Regions from separate parts of the Aliiglaciecola aliphaticivorans genome, predicted to be linked through region 2. Evidence: predicted binding sites of a transcription regulator. Region 2 holds the regulator's gene; the other holds the start of a gene.
The links. Region 2 encodes LexA, which represses DNA repair genes until DNA is damaged. Its sites were predicted from a motif close to TACTGTATNNNNATACAGTA; they were not measured.
Positions count from the first base shown of each region.

Region 1: a site for LexA is predicted at 5,909-5,928, ahead of imuA (translesion DNA synthesis-associated protein ImuA). Genes of this name have one in related genera too.

Region 1 is NZ_BAAGTF010000004.1:6,147-14,402, forward strand. It holds gene ACYVIL_RS02625 (YjbH domain-containing protein) at 1-82, shown strand, start outside; gene ACYVIL_RS02630 (acyl-CoA thioesterase) at 159-590, shown strand; gene ACYVIL_RS02635 (error-prone DNA polymerase) at 612-3,686, opposite strand; gene ACYVIL_RS02640 (Y-family DNA polymerase) at 3,722-5,107, opposite strand; gene imuA (translesion DNA synthesis-associated protein ImuA) at 5,178-5,858, opposite strand; gene ACYVIL_RS02650 (EVE domain-containing protein) at 6,024-6,491, shown strand; gene ACYVIL_RS02655 (DUF885 domain-containing protein) at 6,537-8,256, opposite strand, start outside.
Region 2 is NZ_BAAGTF010000018.1:64,492-72,747, reverse strand. It holds gene ilvD (dihydroxy-acid dehydratase) at 1-637, shown strand, start outside; gene ilvA (threonine ammonia-lyase, biosynthetic) at 638-2,179, shown strand; gene plsB (glycerol-3-phosphate 1-O-acyltransferase PlsB) at 2,307-4,757, opposite strand; gene lexA (transcriptional repressor LexA) at 5,013-5,636, shown strand; gene coxB (cytochrome c oxidase subunit II) at 6,121-7,275, shown strand; gene ctaD (cytochrome c oxidase subunit I) at 7,287-8,256, shown strand, end outside.

The sequences.
Region 1 (8,256 bases), on a different contig from region 2:
TGGTCGTGATGGTGGGCAAATGTTACAACGTCCTGTTGAGCTTAGAAGTTTAACGGAAGTTAGAGCTCCATTTTACGATTAACAAAAGCGATAGTCCCTGCATATAGAGCTCGGTGAAAATGTAGGGGCTAGTCTTACTAGTGTTTTTAGGTTTGAACATGTCAACAAAATTTACTCGGGACGATTATAACGCTTTTTATTCCATGCAAACTCGCTGGGGGGATAACGATATTTATGGACATGTGAATAATGTCCAATACTACGCATATTTCGACAGTGCAGTGAACCGCTACTTAATCGAAGAGGGTGGTTTGAATATCCATAATGATGGCGTGGTGGGCTTTGTGGTTGAATCACAGTGTCAGTATTTCTCACCCATTGCTTACCCCCAAGAGTTACACCTTGGTTTACGGGTTTCTCGTTTAGGTAGCCGTTCTGTGACCTATGAAATAGGGATTTTTGTAGAAGGGGAGAGCGCTCCTTCTGCCCAAGGTTATTTTGTACATGTGTTTGTTGATAAGCAAAGTAACCAGAGTACTGCTATTCCTAGTAATATCCTAGATGCATTGAAACGGCTTCAGATTCAATAAACCTTGCGTTTTATTAAGGGCTTAGTGGAAATCCCTGGAGGTCGTATTCAAATCTTCGAGTAAGTGACTTAAATCAGTAATTTTCCCTGCAATGATGTGGGTCACATCACCGTCACCGCGTTCCAAAATACCACTGACTTTCAGTATTTTCGATTTTAAAAAGGCTTTTTTTTGCGCCCGGGCGGTGGCTTGCCATACCACTACATTACTACAGCCGGTATCATCTTCTAAGGTCATAAATGTGACTCCTGCTGCAGTACCTGGCGCTTGCCTTCCGATGACAACACCAATCACATTTACGACGGATTTATGCTGCTTGCCAGCTAACTGTTTTGCCGCTGTGTATTTACCTAATTTCCCTGCGTTGCGTAATAACTTAATTGGATGATGCGTTAATGACAAACTTGTGGCGGCATAGTCTTCAACCATTTCTTCCACATCTGAGGGAGTAATATCAAATAAGAATGATTGTTCCTGATTTTTAAACAAGGGTAGCTCGGACTCGGTTTCCATTAATGCCCAACGTGCTTTATAACGATTTTCAGCTAAGGTTGCTAGGGCATTTGCGCTGGCTAGGGCTTCCATGTGATCTCGCTGGAGAGCTAGGTGCTTTAGTTCAACAACAGACTTATAGCCAGTGGCAGGACGCTGTTTAACCATTAACTCTGCAGCCCCTTTGGGCAGACCCTTAATCATACGTAACCCTAAACGTATGGCAAACGTCCCCCCATTTGCTTGTAAAATATGTTCATAATCAGATTGATTGATACAAATGGGGAGTATCTTGATGTGATGTCGCTTTGCATCCTGAATTAACTGCGCTGGGGGATAAAAGCCCATGGGCCAACTGTTTAATAGGCCGACATAAAACGCCTGAGGGTAATAGTACTTTAGCCAGGATGAAACATAGGCAAGTACCGCAAAAGAAGCAGAATGAGATTCTGGAAATCCATATTCGCCAAAACCACATATTTGATTGAATATGCGCTGCGCATAATCTTGAGTATAACCTCGCTCAAGCATGCCATTGATGAGTTTGTGTTGGAACTGCATCAGCTGTCCATTTTTTTTCCAGCTGGCCATTGCCCGCCTTAATTGGTCGGCTTCGCCACCGCTAAAACCGGCTGCCACCATGGCTAGCTGGATAACCTGCTCCTGAAAAATGGGTACTCCCATGGTGCGGCTCAATACACCTGCTACCTCTTCCGAGGGGTATTCGATGGGCTCTTTGCCATCACGCCTACGTAAAAATGGATGCACCATATCGCCTTGAATTGGTCCTGGTCTAACGATGGCAATTTGAATAACCAAATCATAATAGGTCTTCGGTTTGAGACGAGGCAACATACTCATTTGAGCACGAGACTCGATTTGAAAAACGCCTACGGTATCGGCTTGTTGAATCATTTTATACACTTGTGGATCATCTTCGAGCTTGGTTATTTGCGCGATGCTAAGAGCGTGTCCGTAGTGTTGTTCGATTAATTGGAAAGATTTACGAATGGCGGTGAGCATGCCTAATGCCAATACATCAACTTTCAACAGGCCAAGGCTTTCTAAATCATCCTTATCCCACTGTATAACGCTTCTGTCTGCCATAGCTGCATTTTCAATAGGTACAAGCTGATATAAAGGTCCTGATGAAATAATAAACCCACCTACATGTTGAGATAGGTGTCTGGGAAAGCCCATTATCTCATTTACCAATGTGATAAAGTGCTTACCTTTTATCGAGGCTGGATCTAAGCCTAGTTCGGCAATTTGTGCTTGCCAATTGAGACCACTATCTCGGCGGTTAATGTTCTTAATAAAAAAATCTAACTGGGTTTCATTTATACCTAGCGCCTTACCTACTTCTCGCAATGCACTTTTAAATCGATAGCAGGATACTGTTGCCGCTATGGCCGTGCGCTCTCGTCCGTATTTAGAGTAAATATATTGAATGACCTCTTCACGCCTTTGATGCTCAAAGTCCACATCAATATCTGGGGGTTCATCTCGTTCTTTAGAAATGAAACGTTCAAATAACACATTAATTTGGCGAGGATCGACAGAAGTAATTTCTAAACAGTAACACACTACCGAATTGGCGGCTGACCCGCGACCTTGATACAAAATGTGTTGAGATTGGGCAAATTGCACGACATCGTAAATAGTGAGAAAAAAGAATTCATATTCTTGTTCCTCAATAAGCACTAGTTCTTTCTCAATAATATGCCGGATCTCAGGTTTGATGCCTTCTGGAAAACGTTTCCTAATACCTACTTCTACCAGATCTCGGAGATGCTGTTTGGGTGTTTTTCCTTCTGGGATCAACTCTGCTGGATATTCATAACGTAATTCTCGTAAATTAAAGTCGCACTTACGTGCAATCTCTACAGCGTTATCTAACCAAGTTCGTTTGAATAGCTTATTGAGCTTTTCCTGACTTCGTAAACTCCGCTCACTATTGGAGACTAAGTCGCGCCCAAGCTCTGCAACCGTAGTTCGGTGCTGAATAGCATTGAGTATATGTTGTAAGGGAAGGCGACTTGGATTGTGCATCAATACACCGCCGCAAGCACAGATTGGAAGGTCAAATAGCTGACTAAGCTTCTCATAGTGTGCGAGCATCACATGCTCATTGGCGGTAAGGTGACGTTGTGCCGCGATCCACAAACGGTTTTTATAGTGCTTTTTTAACCAGCTCGCCCATGGTTCGTCAACACTTGATGCTCCTTTGGGTAACCATAATAGTAAGCAATGTTTGATGGTTTTAAGATCCCACTTAGCTAAGCTATATTCCCCCTTAGGTGAGCGTCTTCTGGCATTCGTAATGATCCGGCATAGTTCCGCATAAGCCTCTCGATTAGGGCATAACAAAACGCACTCTAAGCTGTTATCGAGCTTAAAGTAACTTCCAACGATAAGTTTAATTGCCAGTTGATGATCTTTTATTTCGGTGTAAGCCCTTACTACTCCCGCAACTGAGCATTCATCAGTAATTGCAATGGCTTCGTAGCCTAAAAAATGGGCTTGTTGAACTAGCTCTTGAGGATGTGAAGTACCATGTAAAAAGCTAAAATTAGATTGGCAGAATAACTCAGCGTAGGCCATAGGTTGCTCTCGAATTAATCTTCTTCACTCACAGCTTAGCTAAAAAAACCATGGGCAAACCACAGGCTTTTAGTGGTGCGATATATCCATAGCCACTGGCCATGTTGATTACGAGCGATGAAATAATCGCGGGTGATTTGTTGGTTGTCCCACCATCCGGTACTTATGCGCTCTGGGCCATGTATGATAGATACTTTTTCCGTTAATGGCTGAGGAGTTTGTAGCATAAAGCTAGGTCGTAATGGATAGGTTGAAATCGACTTTGATGTTACCTCTAGGTGTGGTGGTACATATTTATTCACTTTCTCGGGACGAAAGTCGTCATCTAATACCACCTGCGAAATCGCTTCCTCTCCTAGTTTGGCCTGGAGTAATGAAATTAACTGTAAATAGGTGAGAGTACCTTTACTGGCACTAAATAAATCAGCTTTATCGGGACTACGTAATTGGGTGTCAGGAGCACTTAGCTCCAGGGCAAATATGGGAGCCTGTAAAACCAAGTTGTCTAATTTTAAGGTGCTGAGATTCGTCCATTTGTCGGCGAGATACTCTCCTTGGGCTGATCCTACTTCTAGTGTCAGTGTTCTATTATCCCTTTGATATAATGTAAAAATAATTTTTTGAGTAAGTAAATCGCGGATTTTTAAAAACTGTTCTAATGCTGCTAACAACTGTCTCATTGGCGATAGCAGAGTGTCTGTGTGACTTATTTCGTAGAGTAGCTCTAGATAACGTTGAAACTTCGATTGGGGGTGATAAAAATTCACTGAATGGTGAAATTCACCACTTAGCCTACCCAAGTATGTTACTAAATCTATGTTAAACCGTTTGGCGACATCTTTTAGGGGCAACGCCATCAAATCTGCAAGATTATGGATACCCACTCGGGCTAATTTGCTAACGGTTTTCTTATCTAGCTCAGAGTCCGTTAGTTGTCGTATACCAATTTGATGTTGCAGCATAGGCAGATGATCACTGATCTGATTCCATGCTGTACGGGCGAGGATCCTCGCTGCATAAGGGGATTGTCCGCTGGCGTAATAATAGGTTACCTGAAAGTCTTTCAGTTGGTTCTTAATAACCCGCCAGTAACCATTTAGCCCATTATATAGCATCAGCATATTGTGGATCCGTAACAACAGACCATTCGGTGGAAAAAGACTGATATCTGAGGTCACTAAGTACAAATGTTCGGCTATCTCAACTAATTTTTTTTGTTCAACATCTCTTTTATAAGGCAATACCTGTAAATGTTGATCTAGTGCGGCGGCAGTCCCCAATCCCATTCCCATGCGGATACCTGCATCAATAGCAGCTTGATTTAACTGCAATACGCAATTTGACTGATGATGCAATATAACTAATGCATGCTGAGTACTCATTTGCGGATTAGTGCCTTCAGCAGACGGTTCCTGAGACAAGGAGATCCCATGACATAGGCTGTCCAACTGCAAATGCGGAAAGTGTAAATATAACCAAAGGGGCTGCATACTAACTGACTTTCGCCCGCGGGAATGACAGCACATTACTGGCGCGTTGACTGAGGGCCAATTCGGGCCAAGTGTGAGTCATATTGATATTGAAGGGCTGGGCTGGCCAACCGCCCTTACGTTTGGTTATTTGTACTGCAACTCCCTGTTCATGGGCATTGAGTTTCATTGCTAAGCTGACAGGCAATGATAAGCTTACTTGTCGATTTTGCCGCAGCACAAAATGCAAAGCGTCACCTTGTTCTGCAGCCAGTTGCAAACGTTTGGTTTGGGCTATTTCAAGCTGTTGATGCCACATTAGCACACTATGACAGCAGCCGCTTTTAAGGCACTGTTCGGCGCTCCAAAGGGCGTGCTCTGCAGAATTAGGTTGTACAATTAACACTTGCTCAAGGCTGAGCCCAAATTGCGCTAACATTTCACCGTTAATTTGCATTGGGGCTGCAATAAATACCAACAAGCGTTTGTGTTGCTGACGATATCGTAAAGCAGGCAATAGCAAGCGTAACTCGCCAATCCCTATGGGAGTATGGATATCAATCATTCCCGATTGTGGGAAACCACCTTGAAGTGCATCATCAAGTTCAACATAACCGGTACTATTAGAGGTTAGGCAGTGCTCTTGTTGATTACCTTGCCAGACTAAGCGTTTATTTTTTAAGTGTTCCAATAGTGTATTCATAAATAACCTAAACTCCGGATAATTCGCGCCGAATAAATGAGCACATAATATACTGTATTTATATACAGTATATTGATCAATTTCAGAGATGCAAGTTTTGCGGTAACTTGAGAGAATAGTTAGTATGATGAACCCCGGTAATACCGAAAAGCATAAAGGTAGATTATGAATTATTGGTTATTTAAGAGTGAGCCGGACGCATTTAGCATCGATGATTTAGCGAATAAACCTAATCAAACAGAGCATTGGGATGGTATTCGAAATTATCAGGCGCGTAATTTTTTACGGGATAAAGTGCAACTCGGTGATCAGGTATTCATATATCACTCTAGCTGTAAAAACGTTGGAATCGCAGGTTTAGCTGAAGTGGTAAAAGAGGCTTATCCCGATCATACCCAGTTTGATCCAGAGTCAAAATATTATGATCCCAAATCAGATCCTGAAAATCCCAGATGGTATATGGTCGATGTTAAATTCGTCAAAAAATTCAAACATGTACTGAGTTTAAAAAGCATAAAAGCAATGCCGCAAATACAACAGATTGGTCTGGTCAAAAAAGGCCATCGCTTGTCTATTATGCCAGTGGATCCAGAGGAATTTGCTTATTTGCTTAAAGAGTGTAACGAGCTTTAATCCAAAATTGATTGCAGAGCATTGAAGCTCTGCATATTTTGCTATTTATAATGCTTTTTGTTGTTCAATAAATAGAGCGATATTTTCTCTAAGGACTGACAATGGAATAGAGCCATATTCCAACACCGCATCATGAAAAGCGCGTAAATCAAACTTATCCCCAAGGGCTTCTTCTGCTTCAGCTCGTAACTTTTTAATCTCCAACTCGCCAATTTTATAGGCTAGGGCCTGTGCCGGCCAAGAGATATAACGATCGATTTCCGTGGTCACATTGTGCTCTGACAATGCTGTATTTTCCAGCATATAGTCCAAAGCCTGCTGTCGTGTCCAACCCTTCATGTGCATCCCAGTATCAACCACTAAACGACACGCGCGCCAAATTTCATAACTTAAGCGTCCAAATTCTTCATAAGGAGTTTGATAAATACCCACTTCTTTACCCAAAAACTCAGAATACAAACCCCAGCCTTCGCCAAATGCAGAAATATAGGTGTAACGGCGTACATTGGGTAAGTTCTGCATCTCTGACGCGAGTGAAATTTGTAAATGGTGGCCGGGAACCGCTTCATGCATTGTTAAGGCGGGAATCGCATATAAAGGTCGTTTATCTAATGCGTAGGTGTTTACCCAATAATAACCTGGCTCATCATCACGCCTAGGTGAAACATACCTACCTGTGGTGTATTTCGGTGCAATGGCATCGGGAACCGGTGCAACACCGTAAGGTGTGCGAGGGAGTTTGTAAAACAGCTTGGGTAACTTTGCATCCATGCGTTTAGCTACATAAGACGCGTACTTCAACAATTCTTCAGGAGTTTTAGCGTAAAATTGCGGATCTGTACGTAAGAATTCAATAAACTCATTGATACTCCCATGAAAGTCTAGCTCATCAACAATGTCCTGCATTTGAGCGCGTATGCGCGCCACCTCGGTTAGCCCTAGCTGGTGGATATCATCCACTGAAAGATCTGTGGTGGTATAGTATTGGGCACGATTTTGATACATCTGTTCGCCGTTAGGCCAGGTTTTAGAAGCAACATCTGATTTAGCATTAGGAATATAATCGGTGACCAAAAAGTCGTAAAAGCTTTGATAAGCGCCCATCACATCTCGTTTGATAACTTCCTTGGCTTCTATTATTAATGCTCGCTTCTGAGCTTCAGTGGCATTGCTATCATCGATTTTTAAGAATGGACTATAAAAAGTATTATCTTCAACTTTCCCACTGAAAAAACTTTCAACAGACTTTTCAAAACCTAGCATAACCGCTTTAGGTTGCACCATTCCCACTTCCATTCCTTTTTTCATCCACGCAATTTGCTGGGCGAAATAAGCTGGGATTTGACCAAGCCTTGAGAGGTAATTTTGATAGTCCTTCACATTAGCAAATCGACTCGAGCGTGGAAGTCCAGCCATTGCACTATGAAACCCATACTCTGAGGTTAGCGGAACATAATGTGCTTTGAAGTGATATTCATCGACATAATTTTGTATCCGATAACGTTGCATCAGCAGGTTAATTTGATCTGTTCGCGGTAACTGTTCTTGGTTTATGTTATCTAGTTTATGTAAGAAACTTTCGAACTGATCATTTTGCCTGGCGAGCCCTTCAGGGGAAATGTCGGCAAGTTGATCATCGAAGTCATGTACGCCTTGAGAGCTTGCATAAACAGGAGATATGGAGAGTTCGTATTGCCAAATATTGTCCATTAATTTGGTCAATTTTTGTTGTTCGGATGCCGTTGCTGGAAGGCATAAAAACAGC
Region 2 (8,256 bases):
TACCGATGGTTGTATACGCAGTATCGATAATGCATTTAGCGAAGAGGGTGGCTTAGCTGTCTTATTTGGTAACATTGCTGAAGATGGTTGTATTGTAAAAACTGCGGGTGTAGATGAGTCTATCCACAAATTTACGGGGCGGGCGCGTATTTTTGAAAGCCAAGATGAAGCTGTCGCCGCTATTTTGGGTGATCAGATTGTTGCCGGTGATGTGGTGATTATTCGTTACGAAGGTCCTAAAGGCGGACCGGGCATGCAAGAAATGCTGTACCCAACCACTTATCTAAAAGCCAAAGGTTTAGGTAAAGAGTGTGCCTTGATCACTGACGGAAGATTTTCAGGTGGTACTTCTGGTTTATCCATTGGTCACTGTGCGCCAGAAGCTGCGAGTGGCGGTGGCATAGGCTTAGTGGAAGAAGGCGACACCATTTTGATTGATATTCCCGGTCGCAAAATTGGAATTGATATCAGTGATGCTGAGTTACAAACTCGCCGCGATGCCATGAATAATAGTCCTAGACCTTGGAAGCCAGCAACGCGTCAGCGTAAGGTTTCCCTGGCGTTAAAAGCATATGCGTTATTAGCCACAAGTGCCGATAAAGGCGGAGTACGTGATGCTTCGAAATTGGAAGACTAAATGAGTTTATCTGCTAATGAGTATTTGAAACGTATTTTACTGTCACCGGTTTATGATGTGGCAGTAAATAGCGAGCTCAATCGGTTAACCAGTTTATCTAGTGCTTTAGGTAATGATATTTATTTAAAGCGCGAAGATCTGCAACCGGTGAAATCCTTCAAGCTGCGCGGTGCCTATAATAAATTGGCATGTTTATCTGAGCAGCAATTGCAGGCAGGTGTGGTTGCCGCATCAGCAGGCAATCATGCCCAAGGTGTTGCTTATTCCGCTAAGATTAAAAAGATCCAAGCTACAATAGTGATGCCAGAAACTACCCCAGATATTAAAGTGGATGCGGTAAGGCGCTTTGGTGGTGAGTATGCCCACGTTGTGCTACATGGCACTAGCTTTGATGAGGCGAAAGCAGAAGCGCTGCGTCTATCCGAAGTTAATGGCTACACTATGGTTGCCCCTTTTGACGATGAAGACGTCATTGTTGGCCAAGGCACTATTGGTAGAGAGCTGCTTGAGCAGTTGCCTGACTTAGATATCTTATTCATCGCTGTTGGTGGGGGTGGTTTGGCTGCTGGTATCAGCGTTTATCTTAAGCAGTTACGACCGGATTTGAAAATCATTGCGGTAGAATCTGATGAATCTGCCTGCTTACAGGCTGCATTGCAAGCAGGTGAGCCTGTGCCACTTGCGTCGGTGGGCATATTTGCTGACGGTGTGGCAGTGAAGACGATTGGAACCGAGCCGTTTCGCTTATGTCAGCAATATGTTGATGATGTTATTACCGTCAATACCGATGAAATTTGCGCTGCTATCAAAGACATTTTTGATGATACTCGAGTGATTGCGGAACCTGCTGGTGCTTTATCTGTGGCCGGGATTCGAAAGTACCTTAGTGAGCATACTCTATCGGGCAAAAAAATTGGTGGCATCTTATGTGGTGCGAATATCAATTTTCATACCCTGCGATACGTATCTGAACGCTGTGAGCTAGGAGAGCAAAAAGAAGCGGTTTTTGCCGTTAAAATCCCTGAACAGAAAGGTGAATTTAAACGCTTTTGCGAATTGCTAGGTGGCAGAACCATTACTGAATTCAATTATCGCTATGCCAATGATGGTGAAGCCCATATTTTTGTTGGTATAAAATTACGCTTTGGACGAGAAGAATATCATCAATTAGAGAAGTTACTCACCGATAGCGGCTATCAGTGTTTTGATTTGTCTGAAAATGAAATGGCTAAGCTGCATGTGCGTTACATGGTGGGTGGACGTCCACCTACGTTACTCAATGAGCGCATCTTTTCCTTTGAGTTTCCGGAATACCCCGGAGCTTTGATGAAGTTCTTAAATACTCTTGGTGAGTCATGGAATATCACGCTATTCCATTATCGGAATCATGGTGCTGCCGAAGGTTTAGTGCTTGCTGGGTTTGATTTACCTGATCAAGGGAGAGTCGACTTCGATCAGCATCTAGATAAACTTGGCTATCAATATGACGAACAAACAAGCAATCCAGCTTATCAATTCTTTTTATCTGATTTAGCTAAATAGTTGCCAAAAAATGCAAATGGCTCCTTAATGAAGTGACCCCATTTAGTTGGGCTCATTGCTAAGGGGTAACCAAGGCCTGATTTCGATATTGTATCGGACTCAGGCCTTTTTATTTTTGCTTATGCGATTAGTTTTGCAGTGCGTAGAGCTTTTCCAAACGCTGTGCAATTTCAGGTGCGATTAATGCAATGATATCTTGGCGCAAGGTCTCGCTTGTTTCTGAATGTTGCAATTGACCATCTTCACTGTCCGCGAGAAGCTGATTTTCCCGTAGTGCATTCACGAAGCTTGCCAATACATTTTTATCGAAAAACTCCGGCGAACTGATACCGTGCAAAGCGGCTAAGCGTTCTGCAAACTTGGCACTTTGCCGTTCTAAAGCGCTGCGACTCATTTTCTTTTCTTTTGCTAACAAAGACAATACTAGGGCATAACGTTGCAAGGTTTCTTGAATACAACGATTGAGTAACCATAATGAATAAAATGAATTCGCTGTCGGCTCGGCGGGGGCTAATTTACGCCCTATTGTGACAATCATGCCCATTTCTAACATGCTATCAATTAGCCCTTCCACATATTCTTTTGCTTGTTCAGGCGACATATACAAAAACCACTCTCGCTGCAACATCGGATAAAGGCGCATAATAAGATCAAGCAGTTTGGTTTTACCTAACCCATTGTGGGCAAACACGATGGCGGCAATTAACCCAGGGATGGCGAACAAGTGCAAAATATTATTGCGATAATAAGTTAGCATTACGGCATTACGTTGTTCTAGAGAGATAATCTTGCCAAAGCTATCTTCCGAGACATTCATTTTCCCCAGTTTTAGGGTTTGTTCTACAATTTCATGGCCATTCTTATCCGGCAGGCTCACCAGTTCACTGTACGGCGATAATTTTAGTAAATGAATATAATCATCAACAGCCTGCTCTAATTCCAATTGCCCCATGGCGTTTTTCTTAGCAGAAAGTAAACACAATGCACACAATGACATACCACTTATCGCCGCTGTCTGATTAATTCGCACCATGACTTGGTTGGCAAGGATATTTACTGTGGGAGTGAGCCAACTTGGTTTTTTATCAACTTCACTGTTTTGTGCGTCACGCCAATCGGGTACCTGCTCATCGAGGAAATTATTAAGCTGGATAGGTTCGCCAAAATTGAGAAATCCGTGGCCATAGTTTTTCAGCTTTCTGACGACAGAAAATAAACCAAATATCGATTCTTTCTTCTTAGTATTGCCTTTTAACTCACTAAGGTAACTGCCCACTTCCATTACGTGTTCATAACCTATATACACAGGCACTATGCTCACTGGGCGATTTACCCCTTTAATCATGGCCTGCAAGGTCATTGCTAACATTCCGGTTTTCGGAGGTAACAGTCGTCCCGTGCGGCTTCGTCCGCCTTCAGCATAATATTTAACGGAATAGCCTTTGTTAAATAACAGTTCTAAGTATTCACGAAATACGCTTATATAGAGTTTGTTACCAGCAAAACTGCGGCGTAGGAAAAATGCGCCACCGCGCCGGAAAATGCCGCCAACAGGCCAAAAGTTTAAATTAATTCCAGCAGCGATATGCGGAGTAACCAAGCCTTGGTGATAAATTGCGTAAGTTAACAGTAAGTAGTCCATATGGCTGCGATGGCAGGGAACGTATATGATTTCATGACCATTTTGAGCGAGCTTTCTGACTTTATCCGCGTGACCTACTTCGATTCCATCGTATATTTTATTCCAGATCCGCGTTAGCACCCGATCGCCGAAACGGATCAACCCTTCACGGTAGTCCGCGGCAATTTCGTTGATGTAAGATTTTGCATTGGCCTTGGCTTTGGACAAAGGTATTTTCTTTTGTCTAGACTCTTCATTGATGGCATTGATGACCGTCACTGAACCAAGAATTGAATTATATAATTCTTGCTTTTCTAACAGCATTGGACCGTTAAATGCCTGTCTTTTTCGGTGAAAATGCGTGCCTGCCAAGCGAATTAATTTGTGTGCGATTTCAGCTTCAGTGCCAGGGAGTTTGGTCATATCCCTTGAAGATACGGCTTTACTATAAGAAACAAAATTATCACGGCCTAAAAACAGCACTATAAAAAACTTTCGTAACCAACTTGGCGATGCTTTGTCTGCAAGGAGATCGGCTAAACCGTTAGATTTTCTGCCAGGAGCACGTCCCCAAAAAACCGTGACTGGGACGATTTGCAAATCTAGATCTGTATTGTCTTTGTGGAGCTGAAATAGATGGGTTAAATCTGCCGCAATTTTAGTCCCTTTAATGGTTCTACCTATGACGGATTGAGGTTGTTCTAGGAAAACGCTGGCACTGTGTTCTTCTCCGCCAATAACGATTTTCTTGGTCGGGTTGGGCAAATCAACCTTCTTGGTAGACATTTTTAGGGCAAGTTGATCGGTAATCGAGTGGGTTCTAAGCAAATATACAATAGGTTTGCTTTTATCTATTCCTAACTCAGTTTCAATGTCAGTGGGAATACTATTGACTTTAACTAGCCATTTCACGGGAAAAGCAAAAATCGAAAGCAGCAAATTATGCAGCCAATCCATATTTAACACCTTGAGGTTTCGAAATCGTTAAAAGCATAGCATGAAGAGTACAACTCTATTCATGTTTGCATACTAAAATGCGCAGACTAACGTCTATTAAGTTGAACAACCATTTTATATTGTTACGGCATGTAAAGTCACCCTAATTAGCTGAATAGGTTTTTGATAATTCAGCAATAAATGAAAAACAAAATTTGTGTTATCTTCGCAACTGTATATACTAACAGTTAAACTGTATAGAAAAACAGGCTGTTTATGCGTCCACTAACACCACGACAAAGCGAAATTCTTGAATTAATAAAAACAACCATGCTAGCAACGGGAATGCCGCCTACGCGTGCTGAAATTGCGCGTCAATTGGGATTTAAATCGGCTAATGCGGCTGAAGAGCATCTTAAGGCACTGGCCCGCAAAGGTGTCATTGAGATTCTTCCCGGTACCTCAAGAGGAATTAAACTGAATGTTCCTTTGGAAGATGAATTGGAAGAAGCCGGTTTACCTTTAATTGGGCGTGTGGCTGCGGGCGAACCTATTTTGGCCGAAGAGCATGTTGAGTGTCACTACAAAGTTGATCCGGACTTATTTAAACCTAGCGCAGACTTTTTGCTGCGAGTTAGCGGCATGAGTATGAAAGATATCGGTATCTTGGATGGCGATTTGCTAGCTGTTCATCGCACTACAGATGTTCATAATGGTCAGGTTGTTGTGGCGAGAGTAGATGAAGACGTTACGGTTAAGCGTCTTGAAAAGCGTGGAAGGGAAGTCATCCTACATGCTGAAAATGATGATTTTAATCCTATTAAAGTGGATTTAGCCTCTCAACCTTTCAACATTGAAGGTATTGCCGTGGGGGTTATTCGTAACGCTGATTGGATGTAAACCAAATTGTCTAAAGTTGAATAATTCCAAAAAGGTGACTTATCTAGTCACCTTTTTAATGACTTGTATTTGGTTATTTAAAAAATTTAAATTGTTAATTATCTATTTTCTCCCCTTCAATAAATTCACTTTTCTCAACAAAATTTCGTTTACTTATTTCATATCATGGAGCTTGGGAACCGCTTCAGTTAGGAATTTTTCGTTTTAAAGACAAAAATTACCAGTTCAAATTCCATATTCAGTGTATCTATTTCAAATTGATATAAAAGATAACTTTTCCCTCTATTTTGATTGAAAATCAACCGGTTGATTAAAATTTTAACAAAAAACACTAGACGTCAGACTTTAGTTGAGTAATTCTTATACTAGTTTTTACAGTTGTGTAACATTAAGCTTTCAAGTCATTTACCATGTTAGAGTCTTTTGCGGTTTATTACTCTGCTTTGCTCCTTTGGAAAAGGCTTACATCATCAGGAGGTGTTGAGTGAAAAAGATATGGTCCAGCATATTGGTAATACTGACCAGTCTAATTGCATTTACAGTGTCCGCAGAATCGACTTCGACTGCTGATCAGTATCAATTAAATTTACGCAAAGGCGCGACAGAAATTAGTGGTCAAGTTTATGACTTGCATATGCTGATGTTTTTCATTTGTGTCGTAATTGCAGTGTTGGTATTCGGTGTGATGTTTTGGAGTATGATTTTCCATCGTAAATCCAGAGGCGCACAACCTGCTAATTTTCATGAAAGTGTCAAAGTGGAAATTGCATGGACAATAATCCCTTTCATTATTCTCGTGGTAATGGCATTTCCAGCAGCTAAAACATTGATCGCAATGGAAGATCCTGAAAATTCAGACGTCACTGTTCTGGTGACGGGTTCCCAATGGAAGTGGCATTATAAATACATGGAGAACGATGTTGAATATTACTCCGTGATGGCCACTCAACAAGAACAGATCAATAACAAATTTGAAAAAGGCCACAACTACCTCCTGGAAGTTGATCGTCCTTTAGTTATTCCAACGGGTAAAAAAGTCCGTTTTCTTGTGACCTCCGATGACGTCATTCATTCATGGTGGGTTCCTGACTTTGCGGTTAAAAAAGATGCAAACCCTGGATTTATTAATGAAGCTTGGGCAAACGTCATTGAACCAGGTGTGTATCGCGGTCAATGTGCCGAGCTATGTGGAAAAGATCACGGCTTTATGCCCATTGTTGTTATCGCCAAAGAACCTGCCGAATATGAACAATGGATAAACGCTCAAGAAGAAGTGCAGCGCAAAGCAAAAGAAGAAGAGCAACGATTGCTCGCCATGAATATGAGCATGGAAGAATTGATGAGCAATGGTGAACAGGTTTACATGCGTGCATGTGCTGCTTGTCACCAACCAAATGGGCAAGGTTTACCCGGCGTATTTCCCGCTTTGGTCGGCAGTGACATGGTTCTCAATGATATGGCGGCTCACATCGATATCGTTGTAAACGGTAAAACGGGGACTGCCATGCAAGCCTTTGGAAAACAATTAACCATGAGTGAACTGGCTGCAGTTATTACTTATGAACGTAATGCTTGGGGTAACGATACCGGCGACATGGTCCAAGCCAAAGATATTAACGCCGTAATGACAGGTCAATAAGGGGAGCAGTTATGAGCACAGCGACAACCGAACTCGATCATGACGACCATCACCATCATGCTCCTAGTGGCATAAAGCGTTGGTTATTTACGACAAACCATAAAGATATCGGAACCCTTTATCTGTGGTTCGCGTTCATCATGTTTTTAACTGGCGGCGCGATGGCCATGGTAATACGTGCTGAATTATTTCAGCCGGGTTTGCAGATAGTTGATCCGAACTTCTTCAATCAAATGACTACAGTGCACGGCCTAATCATGGTATTTGGTGCGGTTATGCCTGCATTCACTGGGTTAGCAAATTGGCTGGTACCCATGATGATTGGTGCGCCGGATATGGCATTACCGAGAATGAATAACTGGAGTTTCTGGATATTGCCAATGGCATTTACCATACTACTGGCGTCGTTGTTTATGGAAGGCGGTGGTCCAGCATTCGGTTGGACCTTCTATGCACCTCTTTCTACAACTTACAGTAATGACACCACAGCCTTGTTCGTATTTTCGGTGCATATTATGGGGATCTCTTCCATCATGGGGGCGATTAACGTGATAGTGACTATTTTCAATATGCGCGCACCAGGGATGACGTGGATGAAAATGCCACTATTTGTGTGGACATGGCTAATTACCGCGTTTCTGTTAATTGCTGTTATGCCAGTTCTAGCTGGTGCAGTGACCATGGTGTTAACCGATAAATTTTTCGGAACGAGCTTCTTCAATGCTGCTGGCGGTGGTGATCCCGTGATGTTCCAGCATATATTTTGGTTCTTCGGGCATCCAGAAGTGTATATCATGATCCTTCCTGCATTCGGCATCATTTCAGCTATAGTGCCGACGTTCTCAAGGAAAAAATTATTTGGTTATGCCTCTATGGTATATGCCACAACCTCCATCGCTTTGCTGTCATTCATCGTTTGGGCTCACCATATGTTCACTACGGGAATGCCGGTCGGTGCTGAACTATTCTTTATGTTTGCCA